DNA from 3 places in the Pseudomonas sp. DP-17 genome. Region 3 is predicted to be linked to each of the others. Evidence: riboswitches for the same ligand, from Rfam matches in the RefSeq annotation. Region 3 holds a riboswitch; each other region holds the start of a gene.

The links. A riboswitch is a leader RNA that binds a small molecule or an ion and turns the genes downstream of it on or off. The one in region 3 is predicted to bind cobalamin.
Region 1: linked by a shared signal. The riboswitch ahead of cobO (cob(I)yrinic acid a,c-diamide adenosyltransferase) and the one ahead of cobG (precorrin-3B synthase) in region 3 are both predicted to bind cobalamin.
Region 2: linked by a shared signal. The riboswitch ahead of MJ122_RS17510 (TonB-dependent receptor) and the one ahead of cobG (precorrin-3B synthase) in region 3 are both predicted to bind cobalamin.

Annotation. Positions count from the first base shown of each region.
Region 1 is NZ_JAKSXG010000001.1:696,316-701,725, reverse strand. Features, by position in the region: gene MJ122_RS03305 (ATP-binding cassette domain-containing protein) at 1-309, opposite strand, end outside; gene MJ122_RS03300 (MlaE family lipid ABC transporter permease subunit) at 306-1,451, opposite strand; cobalamin riboswitch at 1,582-1,806, shown strand; gene cobO (cob(I)yrinic acid a,c-diamide adenosyltransferase) at 2,073-2,684, shown strand; gene MJ122_RS03290 (cobyrinate a,c-diamide synthase) at 2,713-4,005, shown strand; gene bluB (5,6-dimethylbenzimidazole synthase) at 4,019-4,669, shown strand; gene cbiB (adenosylcobinamide-phosphate synthase CbiB) at 4,666-5,410, shown strand, end outside.
Region 2 is NZ_JAKSXG010000010.1:186,279-191,688, forward strand. Features, by position in the region: gene MJ122_RS17500 (Ig-like domain-containing protein) at 1-173, shown strand, start outside; gene dxs (1-deoxy-D-xylulose-5-phosphate synthase) at 413-2,323, shown strand; cobalamin riboswitch at 2,352-2,548, shown strand; gene MJ122_RS17510 (TonB-dependent receptor) at 2,638-4,494, shown strand; gene MJ122_RS17515 (HAD family hydrolase) at 4,776-5,375, opposite strand; gene tesB (acyl-CoA thioesterase II) at 5,372-5,410, opposite strand, start outside.
Region 3 is NZ_JAKSXG010000010.1:336,600-342,009, forward strand. Features, by position in the region: gene MJ122_RS18240 (glutathione S-transferase) at 1-234, opposite strand, end outside; gene MJ122_RS18245 (cobalt-precorrin-6A reductase) at 476-1,201, opposite strand; gene MJ122_RS18250 (cobalt-precorrin-5B (C(1))-methyltransferase) at 1,198-2,295, opposite strand; gene cbiE (precorrin-6y C5,15-methyltransferase (decarboxylating) subunit CbiE) at 2,362-3,564, opposite strand; cobalamin riboswitch at 3,631-3,872, shown strand; gene cobG (precorrin-3B synthase) at 3,950-5,305, shown strand; gene MJ122_RS18265 (precorrin-8X methylmutase) at 5,298-5,410, shown strand, end outside.

The DNA of each region.
Region 1 (5,410 bases), on a different contig from region 3:
GATGTTCTCGCTCACGGTCAGGGAGGAGAACAGCGCGCCGTTCTGGAACAGCACGCCGAAGCGCCGTTCCAGCTTCGAGCGCTCCAGCGGCGGCAGCGCCGGCAGGTTCTGCCCGAACACATGCACGCTGCCTTCGCTGGGTTGGCGCAGGCCGATGATGCTGCGCAGCAGCACCGACTTGCCGGTGCCCGAGCCGCCGACCACGCCGAGGATCTCGCCCTTCATCACGTCGAGATCCAGGTGCTCGTGCACGGCGTGGGTGCCGAAGCGGTTGGCCAGGTCACGGACGACGATGATCGGTTCGCTCACCAGCCCATCTCCATGAAGAACAGCGCGAAGACCGCATCCAGCAGGATCACCACGAAGATCGACTGGACCACGCTGGAGGTCGTGTGCTCGCCCACCGACTGCGCGCTGCCGCTGACCCGGAAGCCTTCCAGGCAGCCGATCACGGCAATGATGAAGGCGAACACCGGGGCTTTGACGATGCCCACCAGGAAATGCTGCACGGCAATGTCGTTCTGCAGCATGTAGAGGAACATGCGCGGTGAGATATCCAGGCTCAGGGCGCAGACCACGCCGCCGCCGAAGATGCCGGAGATCATCGCCAGGAAGGTCAGCATCGGCAGGGTCAGCAGCAGGGCCAGCACCCGTGGCAGCACCAGCAGCTCCATCGGGTCCAGGCCCAGCGCCTGGATGGCGTCGATCTCCTGGTTGGCCTTCATCGAGCCGATCTGCGCGGTGAAGGCGCTGGCGGTGCGGCCGGCGAGCAGGATCGCAGTGAGCAGTACGCCGAATTCGCGCAGGAAGGAGAAGCCCACCAGGTCGACGGTGTAGATCTGTGCGCCGAATTTCTGCAGCACCGTGGCGCCGAGGAAGGCCACCACCGCGCCGACCATGAAGGTCAGCAGGGCGACGATGGGCACGGCGTCCAGCCCGGTTTCCTCCATATGCGCGGCCAGCGAGGTGAGGCGCCAGCGACGCGGGCGCAGCAGGTTTCTGAGCAGCGTCTGCAGGGTCAGGCCGATGAAGCCGAGCACGCCGACCAGGTGTTCGCGGAAGGTCAGGGTGGCGATGCCGATGCGTTCCAGCACATCGACCAGCGCGTTGCCCGGCTCCGGTGCCTTTTCGTCCAGGCGGCACTGGGTGATGGCGCTGCCGACGGCGCGCAGCAATGCCTGGCGTTCGGCGGGAAGGTTGCGGGCGATCTGCTCCAGCTGGCTCATGCGCGCACCGCCGATGATCTCGGCAAGCAGCGCGGCGCCGGCGGTGTCCAGCGCGCCGAGACCGGCAAAATCCAGCTCGGCGGGGCACTCTGCGTGGCGCTGAGCGGCAACCTGGGCTTCCAGCGCGGAGAAATGCGCGAGCGTCCAGTCACCGCTGACGTGCATCAGTGGTGGGCTGGCGGAGGGGTCGAGTTGAAGCTGGCCGGGCTGGGCGGTCATCGTCATGGTTCGCATTCTAGCGGAGTTACACACTGCCATGATTGGACATGTGTGTCGCCTTTTAGAGCGGCTGCCCGGAGTTGTGACCCGCTCGGCGACATCCTCTTCAATTGACGCCCCAGGCCGCCAGCCACTAAGCTGCGCGCCTGCTTCAGGTGCTCTCGGTGCGAGCCGCGAGTGAAACAGGGAAGCCGGTGACATCGATGCGCAATCGACCATTCCGGCGCTGCCCCCGCAACGGTAAGCGAGCCTCGAACCGCAATCCGCCACTGTGCTCCGGCATGGGAAGGCGCGGTTCTTCGGAAACGCCACGCGCTTCCACTCGCAAGCCCGGAGACCGGCCTGTCGCATCGCATGGCATCGCGGGAGGCGCTGCCGACGCCGGCCGCCTGCGCCGCGCGTTGCCGTCCTCCGCCTGCCCCGACTGGTCAGTGCCGCGCGGGTGAGAGCGGCGGAGAATCCTTCAGTTGAGTTCCCTGTTCCCCAGGTCGACAGCCCGCGTGCTGGGCGACCTCTGCCGCATGCGCCCGCGCGCGCCACTGGCTCGTCTGCCCATTCAATTTCTCGTGCGCTGCTACCCGGCCGGCGGCCTGACGCCTGCGCAATGCCTATCTGGAGCATCCTTTCATGACTGAATCCCCGGAAAAGGACGAGCGCCATCGCTCGCGCATGCAGCGCAAGAAGGAGGTGATCGACGAGAAGATCGCCCAGGCCCAGGGCGAGCGCGGCGTGTTCCTGGTCAACAGCGGCAACGGCAAGGGCAAGAGCAGCTCGGCCTTCGGCATGGTCGCCCGCGCATTGGGCCACGGCATGAAGGTGGGCGTGGTGCAGTTCATCAAGGGCGCCGCCACCACCGGCGAGGAAGCGTTCTTCCGCCGCTTTCCCGATGAGGTCAGCTTCCACGTGATGGGCGAAGGTTTTACCTGGGAAACCCAGGACCGCCAGCGCGATATCGCCAAGGCGCAGGCGGCGTGGGAAGTCGCGCGCCAGCTGCTGGCCGACCCGGAAGTGGGCCTGGTGGTGCTGGACGAGGTGAACATCGCCCTCAAGCACGGCTACCTGGAGCTGGACACCGTGCTCGCTGATATTGCGGCGCGCCCGCCCATGCAGCACGTGGTTGCGACCGGCCGCGGGGTGCAGCCGGCCATGGTCGAGGCTGCGGATACCGTGACCGAGATGGGCCTGGTGAAGCACGCCTTCAAGGCCGGCATCAAGGCGCAGAAAGGGGTGGAGTTCTGATGCATCCCGTTGTGGCGGAGCGCGCCCGATGAGCTCGCGCCAATGCCCCGCATTGCTGATCGCCGCGCCCGCTTCGGGCCAGGGCAAGACCACCGTGACCGCCGCCCTGGCGCGCCTGCACACGCGCCTCGGACGCAAGGTGCGGGTGTTCAAGTGCGGACCGGATTTCCTCGACCCGATGATCCTCGCCCGCGCCAGTGCTGCGCCGGTCTACCAGCTGGACCTTTGGATGGTCGGCGAGCGGGAGAGCCGCCGCCTGCTCTGGGAGGCGGCCGGCGAGGCCGACCTGATCCTCATCGAGGGCGTGATGGGCCTGTTCGACGGCTCGCCCTCGGCGGCCGACCTGGCGCGGCGCTTCGATGTGCCGGTGATGGCAGTGATCAACGGCCAGTCCATGGCGCAGACCTTCGGTGCGATGGCGGTCGGCATGGCGACCTACCAGAGCGACCTGCCGTTCTCCGGCGTGCTCGCCAACCGCATCGGCAGCCAGCGCCACCGCGACCTGGTGCGCGACAGCCTGCCGGAATGGATTCGCTGGTATGGCGCGCTGCCGCGCGATACCGAAGTGGAGTTGCCCAGCCGCCACCTCGGCCTGGTGCAGGCCGACGAACTGGCCGACCTCGACGCCCGCCTGGACGCCGCCGCCGATGCCCTGGCGGCCAGCGCGAGTACCGAGCTGCCGGCGCCGGTGAGCTTTGCCGCGCCCGAGCCACGCAGCCAGCCCTCCGGCCTCGATGGCGTACGCATCGGTGTGGCGCGGGACAATGCCTTTGCCTTCCTCTATCAGGCCAACCTCGACCTGCTGAGCGAACTGGGCGCCGAACTGGTGTTCTTCTCGCCGCTGCGTGACGTGGCGCTGCCGGAGGTGGACAGCCTCTACCTGCCCGGCGGCTACCCGGAGCTGCACCTGCGGGCGCTGGCCGAGAACCGCGCGATGGCCCAGGCCATCCACGCGCACCACGAGATGGGCAAACCGATCCTCGCCGAGTGCGGAGGCATGCTCTATCTGCTCGACGCGCTGACCGACGTAGCCGGCGAACGCGCGCCGCTGCTTGGCCTGCTGCCGGGCGAGGCACGCATGCAGAAACGCCTCGCCGCGCTAGCGCTGCAGGCCGTGACGCTGCCCGAAGGCACCCTGCGCGGGCACACCTTCCACCACTCGATGCTCGACAGCCGCGAGAAACCGTTGGCCTGTGGCGTCTGCCCCAACGACAAGCCGGTGGCCGAAGCGGTGTTCCGCCGCGGCCGGCTCACCGCCTCCTACATCCACTTCTACCTGCCGTCCGACCCGGACGCCGCAGCAGCCCTGCTCAGACCATGAAGAGCGTCGGACCATGACCGAGCACGCCTACAGCCTTGAGGAGCGCGCCGCGCTCTACCGTGCCATTGCCGAGCGCCGTGACATGCGCCACTTCAGCGGCGGCACGGTGGCGCCCGAACTGCTCGCGCGTTTGCTCGAAGCGGCTCACCAGGCGCCCAGCGTCGGCCTGATGCAGCCGTGGCGGTTTATCCGCGTCACCTCGCGAGAACTGCGTGAATCGATCCATGCGCTGGTGGAGGAAGAGCGTGTGCGCACCGCCGAGGCGCTCGGCGAGCGTTCCGACGAGTTCATGCGGCTGAAGGTCGAGGGTGTGCTCGACTGCGCCGAGGTGCTGGTGGCCGCGCTGATGGAGGGGCGCGAGGCGCACGTCTTCGGCCGTCGCACGCTGCCGAACATGGACCTGGCCTCGCTCTCCTGTGCCATCCAGAACCTCTGGCTGGCTTCCCGCGCCGAAGGTCTGGGGATGGGCTGGGTCTCGCTGTTTGATCCGGCCGCGCTGGGCGAGCTGCTCGGATTGCCGGCAGGAGCGGAGGCCGTGGCGGTGATCTGCCTGGGGCCGGTCAGCGAGTTCTATCCCGCGCCGATGTTGGCCCTGGAAGGCTGGCGTCAGCCGCGCTCGCTGGACGAGCTGGTGTTCGAAAACCGCTGGGGAGAGAAGGCATGAGCCTGGCCTTGCTGAGCGTCCTCGGCGTGGCGCTGGACGCCCTGCTGGGCGAGCCGAAACGCTGGCATCCGCTGGTGGCGTTCGGGCGGTTGGCGGATCGATTGGAGCGGAGGTTCAATCGGTCGCGTGCGCCAGAGCGCCCTCTCCCTGAAGGGAGAGGGGATATTCGTGCCGTGCCACATTCCGATATTTCCGGCGAGCACAGTGCTGGCCAGCAACTCCAGATTAACTCCCTCTTTCTTCAGGGAGAGGGTGGGGGAGAGGGGGCATCAAGCCACTCCGAAATCTCCAGAAGCGATACCCCCGGCCTCGGCTGGCGCAGCCATGGCGTCACCGCCTGGGTGCTGGCGGTGATCCCGCTGACGCTGGTCGCGCTGCTGCTCAGTCTGCTGCCCTATGTCGGCTGGGTTGTACAGGCGCTCGCGCTGTATGCCGCGCTAGGCCTGCGCAGCCTGGGCGAACATGCCGAGCCGGTGGCAGTCGCCCTGCGCGCCGGCGACCTGAATGAAGCGCGGCTGCGCGTGGGCTACATGGTCAGCCGCGAAACCGCTGAGCTGGACGACACTGCCGTAGCCCGCGCCGCCACCGAATCGGTGCTGGAGAACGGCAGCGATGCGGTGTATGCCGCGCTGTTCTGGTTCGCCGTGGCCGGCGCGCCGGGCGTGGTGCTCTATCGCCTGAGCAACACCCTCGACGCCATGTGGGGCTACCGCAACGCACGCTTCGAACGCTTTGGCTGGG
Region 2 (5,410 bases), 150 kb from region 3:
CGGCGGCCGGCAAGAGCGCCCTGCCGTCCTTGCACGGCATGCTGGAAACGGGTGAATCGGTGCTGCCGTTCTCCAACGCAGCGTCCAACACCGGAGGACACGAGCACTATAGCGCCCCCCTCGACGTCCGCCCGGCACAATTCGACGAGCTTGCCCAGCACGTTGTGATCTGACCCAGGCGTCAAACAGCGGGCCTCCCTCGGGAGGCCCCCTGCGACAACTTGCCACCGCACCAGCCGTTTTCCCCTGCCCCCCCTGTTGCCGGCCGCCGGCAAATGCCGCGAGGTCACCCTGAGCAGCTAGCCATTCCCCGACCATCCGGTCGTCCGATGGATTGGCCCCACGTTGCTTGGGGCATTCCGGCGCATCAGGTAAACTTCCGCATCTTTGCCTTCTCATAACGATCAGCCTGATGCCCACGACGTTTCACGAGATTCCCCGCGAGCGCCCTGCCACGCCCCTGCTTGACCGCGCCAGCACGCCGGTCGAGCTGCGCCGGCTGGGCGAAGCGGAGCTGCTGACCCTCGCTGACGAACTGCGCCAGTACCTGCTGTACAGCGTGGGCCAGACCGGTGGCCATTTCGGCGCAGGCCTGGGCGTCATCGAACTGACGATCGCCCTGCACTACGTCTTCGACACCCCGGACGACCGCCTGGTGTGGGACGTCGGCCACCAGGCCTACCCGCACAAGATCCTCACCGGTCGCCGCGAGCGCATGGGCAGCCTGCGCCAGAAGGATGGCCTGGCCGCCTTCCCGCGCCGCTCGGAGAGCGAGTACGACACCTTTGGCGTCGGCCACTCGAGCACCTCCATCAGTGCCGCCCTCGGCATGGCCATCGCTGCGCGCATGCAGGGTTCCAATCGCAAGTCGGTGGCGGTGATCGGCGACGGCGCGCTGACCGCCGGCATGGCCTTCGAGGCGCTCAACCACGCGTCGGAGGTCAAGGCCGACATGCTGGTGATCCTCAACGACAACGACATGTCGATCTCGAATAATGTCGGCGGCCTGTCCAACTACCTGGCCAAGATCCTCTCCAGCCGCACCTACAGCAGCATGCGCGAAGGCAGCAAGAAGGTGCTCTCGCGCCTGCCCGGCGCCTGGGAGATCGCCCGCCGCACCGAGGAGTACGCCAAGGGCATGCTGGTCCCCGGCACGCTCTTCGAAGAGCTGGGCTGGAACTACATCGGCCCCATCGACGGCCACGACCTGCCGACCCTGATCGCCACCCTGCGCAACATGCGCGATCTCAAGGGCCCGCAGTTCCTCCACGTGGTGACCAAGAAGGGCAAGGGCTTCGGCCCGGCCGAGATCGACCCCATCGGCTACCACGCCATCACCAAGCTGGAGCCCGAGGGCGCCCCCGCCCACGCCGTGCCGAAGAAGGCCGGCGGGCCGAAGTACTCCAGCGTGTTCGGCCAGTGGCTGTGTGACATGGCGGCGCAAGACCCGCGCCTGGTCGGCATCACCCCGGCGATGAAGGAAGGCTCCGACCTGGTGGCCTTCGCCGACAGGTTCCCGGAGCGCTACTTCGACGTCGCCATCGCCGAGCAACACGCCGTGACCCTGGCGGCCGGCATGGCCTGCGACGGCGCCAAGCCGGTGGTGGCGATCTATTCCACCTTCCTGCAGCGCGGCTATGACCAGTTGATCCACGACGTCGCGGTGCAGAACCTCGACGTGCTGTTCGCCATCGACCGCGCAGGCCTGGTGGGCGAAGACGGCCCGACCCACGCCGGCAGCTTCGACCTCTCCTACCTGCGCTGCATCCCCGGCATGCTGGTGATGACGCCCAGCGACGAAAACGAACTGCGCAAACTGCTCACCACCGGCCATCACTTCGAAGGCCCGGCGGCGGTGCGCTATCCGCGCGGCACCGGCCCCAACGCCACCATCGAGGCAGCGCTGGAGCCGGTCGAGATCGGCAAGGGCGTGGTGCGCCGCGAAGGCAAGGCCGGCAAGGTCGCGTTCCTGGTGTTCGGCGTGCAACTGGCCGAGGCACTGAAAGTGGCCGAGCAGTTCGACGCCACCGTGGCCGACATGCGCTTCGTCAAGCCGCTGGACGAGGAGCTGGTGCGCCAGCTCGCCGCCAGCCACGAGTTGCTGGTGACCGTCGAGGAAAACTCGGTGATGGGTGGCGCGGGCGCCGCCGTCAGCGAATTCCTCGCCCGCGAGAATATCCAGCAGCCGATCCTGCACCTGGGCCTGCCGGACTACTACGTCGAGCACGCCAAACCGGCGCAGATGCTCGCGGAGTGCGGGCTGGACGCCGCCGGCATCGAAGCCGCGGTGAAGGCGCGCCTGGAAGCGCTCGGCAGCCGTTGAGCGCATCCCTCGCACTGAGTATTGCCAGTCACCGGCGCACCCTCTAAGGTGCGCCGGTTTTCGTTCGAGGTAACGGGAAGCAGGTGAAAGACCTGCGCTGCCCCCGCAACGGTAACCGACGCGCCCCTGATGGAGCGCAGCATCGCCATCCGCCACTGCTCAACGCGGGAAGGCGGCGATGTGATGTCGGCAGCCCGGAGACCGCCCTCGACACGCCCCGACAGGTGTTGCGGAGGGCCGCACCGTCAAGTGCGGCGCGTCCGCCCTTGCCACGCCCTCCTCGAAAGTCATCCGACCGCTTTTGAGGACGTTCCATGAAACTGACCCGACTCGCCCTGGCCACCAGCCTGCTGCCCGGCCTGGCCTTCGCTGCCGACGACATCTACCGGCTCTCCGACCAGGTGATCACCTCCGCCCGCCAGGCCCAGCCGCGTGCCGAAGCCACCTCGGCCAACAGCGTGTTCACCCGCACCGACATCGAGCGGCTACAAGTGCGCAGCGTTCCCGCCCTGCTCGCCCGCGTGCCCGGCGTGCAGATGGGCAGCTCCGGCGGCGTGGTCTCCTACTCCGTGCGCGGCACCAGCACCGCGCAGACCCTGGTGCTGGTGGACGGCCAGCGCGTCGCCTCGGCCAGCAGCGGCATCGCCCGCCTGGACTACCTGAGCATCGACAGCATCGAGCGCGTCGAAGTGACCCGTGGCCCGCGCTCCGCGCTGTACGGCGCCGACGCCATCGGCGGGGTCATCCAGATCTTTACCCGCCGCGGCGAAGCCGGCCTGCACCCCGAAGTGCGCCTGGCCGCCGGCAGCCACGGCACCTTCGAACGCAGCCTGAGCCTCTCCGGCGGCGACGAACAGACCCGCTACAACCTCGGCGGCAGCCTCGACGAGAGCCAGGGCTGGGACCGCACCAGCGACAACGTCGGCGCCGACAGCGACCACGATGCCCAGCGCAACAAGGCCGTGCACCTGAACCTGGACCACCGCTTCAGCGAGGACTGGAAGGCCGGCCTGAACCTCAACGACCAGCGCGGCAAGAACGAATACGACGACGCCTACAACTTCGAACCGGGCTCGCCCCGCGACGAATTCCGCGTCAGCAGCTACAGCGCCTACCTCGACGGCCAGATCACCCCGATGTGGAACAGCCGCCTGGAACTGGGCCGCAGCTTCGACCGCAACAAGGCCGTGGGCGCCGCGGACAGCTGGAACAACGGCACCCTGGAAACCACCCGCCACTCGGCGAGCTGGATCAACCGCCTGCAGCTGGACGAAGCCAACCAACTGGCGCTGGGCGCCGACTGGTACGAGGACAAGGTCGACGGCACCACCGATTTCGCCGAGGACCAGCGCAGCAACCGCGCCTTCTTCGCCCAGCACAGCTTCAAGGGCGAGAGCTTCGGTACCGAACTGGGCATCCGCCACGACAACAACCAGGCCTACGGCAGCCAGAACAGCTGGAACGCCGCCTTCAGCCTGCCGGTGGGCGACAGCCAGACCTGGATTGCCAGCTACGGCGAAGGTTTTCGCGCGCCGACCTTCAGCGACCTCTACTACCCCGGCGCGAGCAACCCGGACCTGAAGGCCGAGACCTCGAAGACCTACGAGCTGCAATGGCGCGGCGACTTCTCCGGCACCCATCTGGAAGCCTCGCTGTACCGTACCGAGATCGACGACCTGATCGCCTGGGACAGCACCAGCAACCAGCCGGAGAACATCAACAAGGCGCGCATAACCGGCTTCGAGGCCAGCGTCGCCCGCGAGGTAATGGGCTGGCAGGCCGCCCTCGGCCTGAGCCTGATCGACCCGCGCGACCGCGACACCGGCCACACCCTGCCTTACCGCGCGCGCCGCACCCTGAGCCTGGACCTCGACCGCCAGTTCGGCGCCTTCGGCGTCGGCGGCACCTGGCGCGCGGTCAGCCAGCGCTACGACGACGCGGCCAACACCCGCGAGCTGTCCGGCTACGGCGTGCTCGACCTGCGCACCAGTTGGCTGGCCAGCAATGAAATTCGCTTTGACCTGAAGCTGGATAACGCCCTGGACCGCGACTACACCCTGGGCGACTACCTGCGCCCGACCAGCCCGATGGACTTCATGGGCGAAGCCCGTCCCTACCGCGAACCCGGCCGCACCGCGCTGCTGGCGGTGACCTGGACGCCGGAGCTGTAACTCCTGCCAGCGCTGCGGCGCTTTCGCAGGATGGCGTGGAGCGAAGCGATACCCATCGTGCCTGGCACTGCCAGTGGGTATCGCCTAGCCTCCACCCATCCTACGATCTAACTCCCCCGGAAACTGTAGGAGCGGACTTCGTCCGCGAGGTGCCTAGTTTCGTAGGGCGCATAACCTGGAACAGGTTATCCGCCGACAAGCCTCCCGATGGCGGATAACGCTGGCGCGTTATTCGCCCTACGCCCATGCCACCTCGGGAGCGAATGCTAACGACCGGGGACTTACCTCAACACGCCCGCCATCCGCCCCAGCTCCGCGCAATCGCGCGCATGCCAGTCGGTCAGCTCGGGCCAGGGGTTCTCTGGCAGATTCACCAGCGCACTGTGCGCCCCGGCGGCACGGGCGCAATCGAGATCGAAGCGGTAATCGCCGACCATCAGCATCCGCTGCGGCGCCACGTCCCAGCGCGCGGCGAGGCGCAGCAGGCCATCCGGGCTGGGCTTGGGAGCGGCCTCGCCTCGGCCGAGAACATCCTCGGTCAGGAAGCAATCACCGATGCCGATGGCGGCCAGCGTGATCAGCGCCAGCTCATGGGCATTGCGGGTGAGAATGCCCAGTCGGTAACCCGCGCCATGCAGCGCGCGCACCAGCTCCACGGCACCCGGCGCGGCGGTGGAGGCCACCGCCAGCTCGCGCTCGTGCTCCAGCAGCCATGCATGCTTGGCCGCCGCCTCGTCCTCCGGCAGCGCGGCCAGGTGGCTGAGGATGTCGTGTTCCTGGGGAATCCCCAGTGCCCGCTTGATCGCCGGGAAGTCGTGCACCGCCAGGGTCAGGGTGCCGTCCATGTCGAACACCCAGTGGCGCACTTCACCCAGCGTCATGCCCAGTCCTCGCGGCGGCGGATCAGGCCTTCCTG
Region 3 (5,410 bases):
GGGGTACTGGGTGGCGAGATAGCCGCAGATGGCATTGGACTCCCAGAGCACGAAGTCGCCGTCGATGAGGACCGGCACCATGGCGTTGGGGTTGAGGGCGATGAATTCCGCCGAAGCGGTTGAGCGGAAGCCCGTGCCCCAGTCTTCCCGCTCGTAGAGCAGGTTCAGCTCGGCGCAGGTCCAGAGCACCTTGCGCACGTTGATCGATGAAGCACGGCCGAGGATTCGCAGCATGGTGTCACTCCCTGTGAAAACCGGGGCCCAGCATAGAGACTGGCGGGGCGCCGGAAAAGCAGCGTGACGACGTTCGTAGGGGCGCGCTTGCTCGCGAAGCACTACGAAGCTGTGAACACCGCGTAGCCGGGTCGTTCAATGGAACCGCCGGAGCAGCGTGATTGCAGAGGGGACAACCCGCGGCGACGCAATCGCTCGCATCTGCAGGCCACACGGGGGGCGCGCGCGAGCAAGCGCGCTCCTACGAAAGGCAGCGCTTCAGCTCCGACCAGAGCGACTCCACGCTGTCGAATTCCCGATCCACCGTCGGCAACGCCGGACGCGCCAGGATCAGCACCGGCACACCGCGCTCGCGGGCGACCTGCAACTTCGGCTCGGTGGCCTGGCTGCCGCTGTTCTTGCTGACCAGCACGTCGGTGCCCAGACGGGCGAATAGCTCGCGCTCGCCTTCCAGGGTGAACGGCCCGCGCGCGCCGAGCACGTCGGCACGTGCGTTGCCGGGCAGGCTTTGCAGGCAGCGCACGGTCCAGTGCTGGTGCTCGGGAATTTCCCCGAGATGCTCCAGCGGCTCACGCCCCATCGTGAACAGCGGGCGGCGAAAGTCATTGAGTGCCGAGATCAGCGCCGGCCAGCCGGCCACCTCGCGCCAGTCGTCATCGTCGCCGGCCTGCCAGCCGGGACGTCGCAGCGCCCAGCACGGCACGTCGGCCAGTTGCGCGGCGTGGGCGGCATTGGCGCTGATCTGCGCGGCATAGGGATGGGTGGCGTCGAGCAGCAGGTCGAACCCTCGCTCGCAGATGAACGCGGCGAGGCCTTCGGCGCCGCCGTAGCCACCGACGCGCACCTCGCAGGCCAGATCGTCCGGCACCTTGCCGAGGCCGGCGAGGCTGTAGAGATGCTGCGGCCCCAGGCGGCGCGCGATGGCCAGCGCCTCGCCGATACCGCCCAGCAGGAGGATGCGTTTCATCGCACCTCCAGCGCTTCGCCCACCAGGTTGCCCTGGCGGTCGATGGCGAAGACTTCCAGCGTGACCTCAAGGGGCACGATGCGCCGGGCAAAGGCCAGCGCCCGGGCGCAGACGGCATCCCCCAGCGCAATGCCCCCGGCGCGGCACAGCGCCAGCGCCTGCTGGCTGGTGTTGGCTTCACGCATGCGCTGTTGCAACTCCAGCGATGCACCGATTTCCGCCGCCCACTCGGCCAGCTGCGGCAGGTCGATGCTGGAGTGACGGCTGTGCAGGTCCATGTGGCCGGCGGCGAGCTTGCTGATCTTGCCGAAGCCACCGCAGACGCTGAAACGCTCCACCGGCACCTTGCGCAGGTGCTTGAGGGCGGCGCCGGCGAAGTCGCCCATCTCGATCAGCGCGGTGTCGTCGAAGCCGTAGCGACGGCGCATGGCGTCTTCGCTGGCATTACCGGTGCAGGCGGCCAGGTGGCGGAAGCCGTTGGCGCGGGCAACATCGATACCCTGCTGGATCGAGGCGATATACGCCGAGCAGGAGAACGGCCGGACGATGCCGGTGGTGCCGAGGATCGACAGGCCGCCGAGAATGCCCAGGCGCGGGTTCATGGTCTTGAGCGCCAGCTCGGCGCCGCCCTCGATGCTGATGGTGACGTCGAAGCCGCCTGAATAGCCGCACTCGGCCGCCAACGCAGCGAGGTTGCCCTGCATCATCTGCCGCGGCACCGGGTTGATCGCCGGCTCGCCCGTCGCCAGCACCAGCCCCGGCTTGGTGACGGTGCCAACGCCTTCTCCAGCGTAAAAGCGCACGCCCGGCTCATCGCTCAAGGCGACGCGCGCGAAGACCAGCGCACCGTGGGTCACGTCCGGGTCGTCGCCGGCATCCTTCAGCGTACCGGCTTCGGCGCCGCCAACGGTGAGGCGGCAGAACTCCAGGCGCAGGGTCGCGCTGCGCTCTTTGGGCAAGGCGATCTGCGCGGCGTCCAGCGCTTCACCGGTGAGCAGCAGACGCGCCGCCGCCAGGCTGGTGGCGGTGGCGCAGCTGCCGGTGGTGTAGCCGCTGCGCAGCGGGCGGGGTTCTTCGGGCGTCTCGTCACGCATGATGAGCAGCATCGCAGGAGGGGTGGAGCGAAGCGATACCCATGCAGTCGCGGTACGAAAAACGCTTCATTGCTTCCAGACTTCCAGCAGGGTGATCGGCAATGCCGCGCGCCAGGTATCGAAGCCGCCGAGCGGCTGGGCCTGGGACACCGACAGGCGGGTCAGTTCGCCGCCGATGCGCGCGCGCCAGCTCAGCAGCATGGACTCGCTCTGCAGGGTGACGGCATTGGCGACCAGCCGGCCACCGGGCTTGAGTTGCTCCCAGCATTGCTCGAACACGCCGGGCAGGGTCACGCCGCCACCGATGAAGATCGCGTCGGGGCGCTCCAGCCCCTGCAAGGCTTCCGGCGCGGCGCCGCAGACCAGTTGCAGCGCCGGCACGCCAAGGCTGTCGCGGTTGAAGCGGATATGCTCCTGACGCCCTTCGTTGGCTTCGATAGCCAGCGTTCGGCAGCTCGGATGCGCGCGCATCCATTCGATGCCGATGGAGCCGCAACCCGCACCGACGTCCCACAGCAGCTCGCCGGGTTTGGGCGCCAGCCGCGCCAGGGTCACGGCGCGCACGTCGCGCTTGGTCAGTTGACCGTCATGGCGGTAGGCCTCGTCCGGCAGGCCGGTGGTCAGGGGCAGACGAACCGCGGCTGAGGCGGCTACGCATTGCACCGCAACGATATTCAGCGCAGCGGTCTCGCCCTGCGACCAGTCGCTGGCCAGCCCCTCAATACGTCGCTCCGCCTCTCCGCCCAGGTGCTCGAGCACGCTCAGACGACTCGCGCCGAAACCTCGCTCGCGCAGCAGCGTGGCAATAGCCGCCGGGCTGCTGCCGTCATTGCTGAAGATCAGCAGCTTCGCTGCATCGTGGATCTGCGCGTTGAGTGCGGCCAATGGGCGTGCCACCAGCGACAGCAGTGTGCAGTCCTGCAGCGGCCAGCCCATTCGTGCCGCGGCGAGAGAGGCGGAGGAAGGCGCGCAAAGCACGAGCATTTCCTCGGACGGAATCTGACGAGCGAGGCTCGCACCGACGCCGAACAGCATCGGGTCGCCGCTGGCCAGTACGCAGGTTGGTTCGCCACGCCGGCGCAGTACCGGTTCCAGGCTGAACGGGCTCGGCCAGGCCTGGCGACGGGCGCCCAGGCAATGCGGCAGCAACTCCAGCTGGCGTGGCGCGCCGATCACTTCGCTGGCGGCGAGCAGGGCGCGGCGGGCGGCCTTGCCGAGGCCGGCATAGCCGTCCTCGCCGATGCCGACGATGGTCAGCCAGGGCGTCATGAAATGTCCTCAGGGTGCGACGATCGATCCGACGGGCAGGCTTTTCCTGCCTTCGGGCAAAGCAGGCATAATACCCGCTTCGTCGGTGCTCGTAGGACGCTTCGCCTTTTGCGGTGAGGTTTCTCAGAGCCGAAGAGGGAACACGGTTAAGCCGTGGCTGCCCCCGCAACTGTAAGCAGCGAGTCCGCGCAATGCGGCGACACGAGAACGAGGTTCCGTGCCGCCGGCCAGGCCACTGGGCAACCGGGAAGGCCGCGCTGGATGAGGACCTGCCAGCCAGGAGACCTGCCGACGAAACCAGTCGCGCGTGCAGACATCGAGCGGGGTGTATCGGTGTCGTGAAGTCCCCTTTTGGGGATTCGCAGGTCACCGCGACCCAGCCCTGGTGACCGCCGTGCAAGACCCTTCAGCCCTGCCCGTCCGCCCGCATGCCTGCCCCGGCCTGCTGCGCATCGTGGCCTCACGCGATGGCGGCATCTGCCGCATCAAGCTGCCCCGTGGACAACTCGACGCCAAGGCCGCGCGCGCCATCGCCCTGGCTGCCGAACGACATGCCGACGGCGTGCTGGAAGCAACCAACCGCGCCAACCTGCAGATTCGAGGCGTGCATGCCGGCGCTGAAAATGCGCTGAGCCTTGAACTGCTGGCCGCCGGCCTCGGCCCGCGTGAACTGGCGGCGGACGATGTGCGCAACCTGCTGGTCAGCCCTGCTCTGGGCCTGGGCATGGGCGGAGCTTTCGACGCGAGCCCCCTGGCCACCCAACTGCTCGACCTGCTGGAGCGCACCCCGCGTTTCCATGGCCTGTCACCCAAGTTCGGCATCCAGCTGGACGGGGGCGAAGCACTGGCGATGCTGGAGCACCCCAACGATGTCTGGTTGTCGGCCCTGTCCGACGACCCGGCGCCGCTAATCGCCTTCGGCCTGGCCGGGTATCCGCCACAACGCGAGACCGACCGCCCCGCCCTCGCCGCCGTGACCGCCGGGCAGGTATCGCTGCTGGTGGAAACCCTGCTGCACCTGTTCCTCGATCTCGCCGGCGACGGCCCGACGCGCATGCGCCAACTGCGCGAAATGCTCGGCGACGAAGTGCTGCTGGAGCGACTGCAACAACGCCTGCCCTTCCAGCTGCAACTCGGACCGGTTGTGGATAACTGGCGACGTCCCGCACCGCAGGCTTTCGGCCATCTTGGGATTCATCCCCAGCGCCAGCCGGAACGTGCCATGGTCGGAGCAGGATTCGTCCTCGGACGTCTGGACAGCACCACGCTGTTCGGCCTCGCCGATCTCGCCGAGCGCTTCAGCGGCGGACAGCTGCGTCTGACGCCCTGGCAAAGTCTGATCCTGCCCAACCTGGCGCAGACCGATGCCGCCGTCGTACTCGGCGCGCTGGCCAATCTCGGACTGGTGATCGACGCCGCGCAGCCGCTGTCGCGCCTGATCGCGTGCAGCGGCTCCAACGGGTGCGCACGCGGGCTGGCCGACACCAAGGCCGACGCCCTGCGCCTGGCCGAACGCCTGCGCCACGCACCGCCGGCCGGCGTGCACCTGTGCGGCTGCCCGCGCTCGTGCGCCGCCGCCCACGTCGCCCCCTACACCCTGCTGGCCGTCGCCGACGGCCGCTATGACCTGTTCCGTCGCGCCGTTGGCGTGGCCGGCTTCGGCCAGCCGCTGGCGCGCAACCTTTCCCTCGAGGCCGCCGGCAACCTGCTGGCCGCACCCGGAGCCCCCACCGATGCTTGATTACATTCGCGACGGCCAGGCGATCTACCGCCAGTCCTTCGCCACCATTCGCGCCGAAGCCGACCTGTCCGCCATCCCTGCGGACCTCGAGAAACTCGCCGTGCG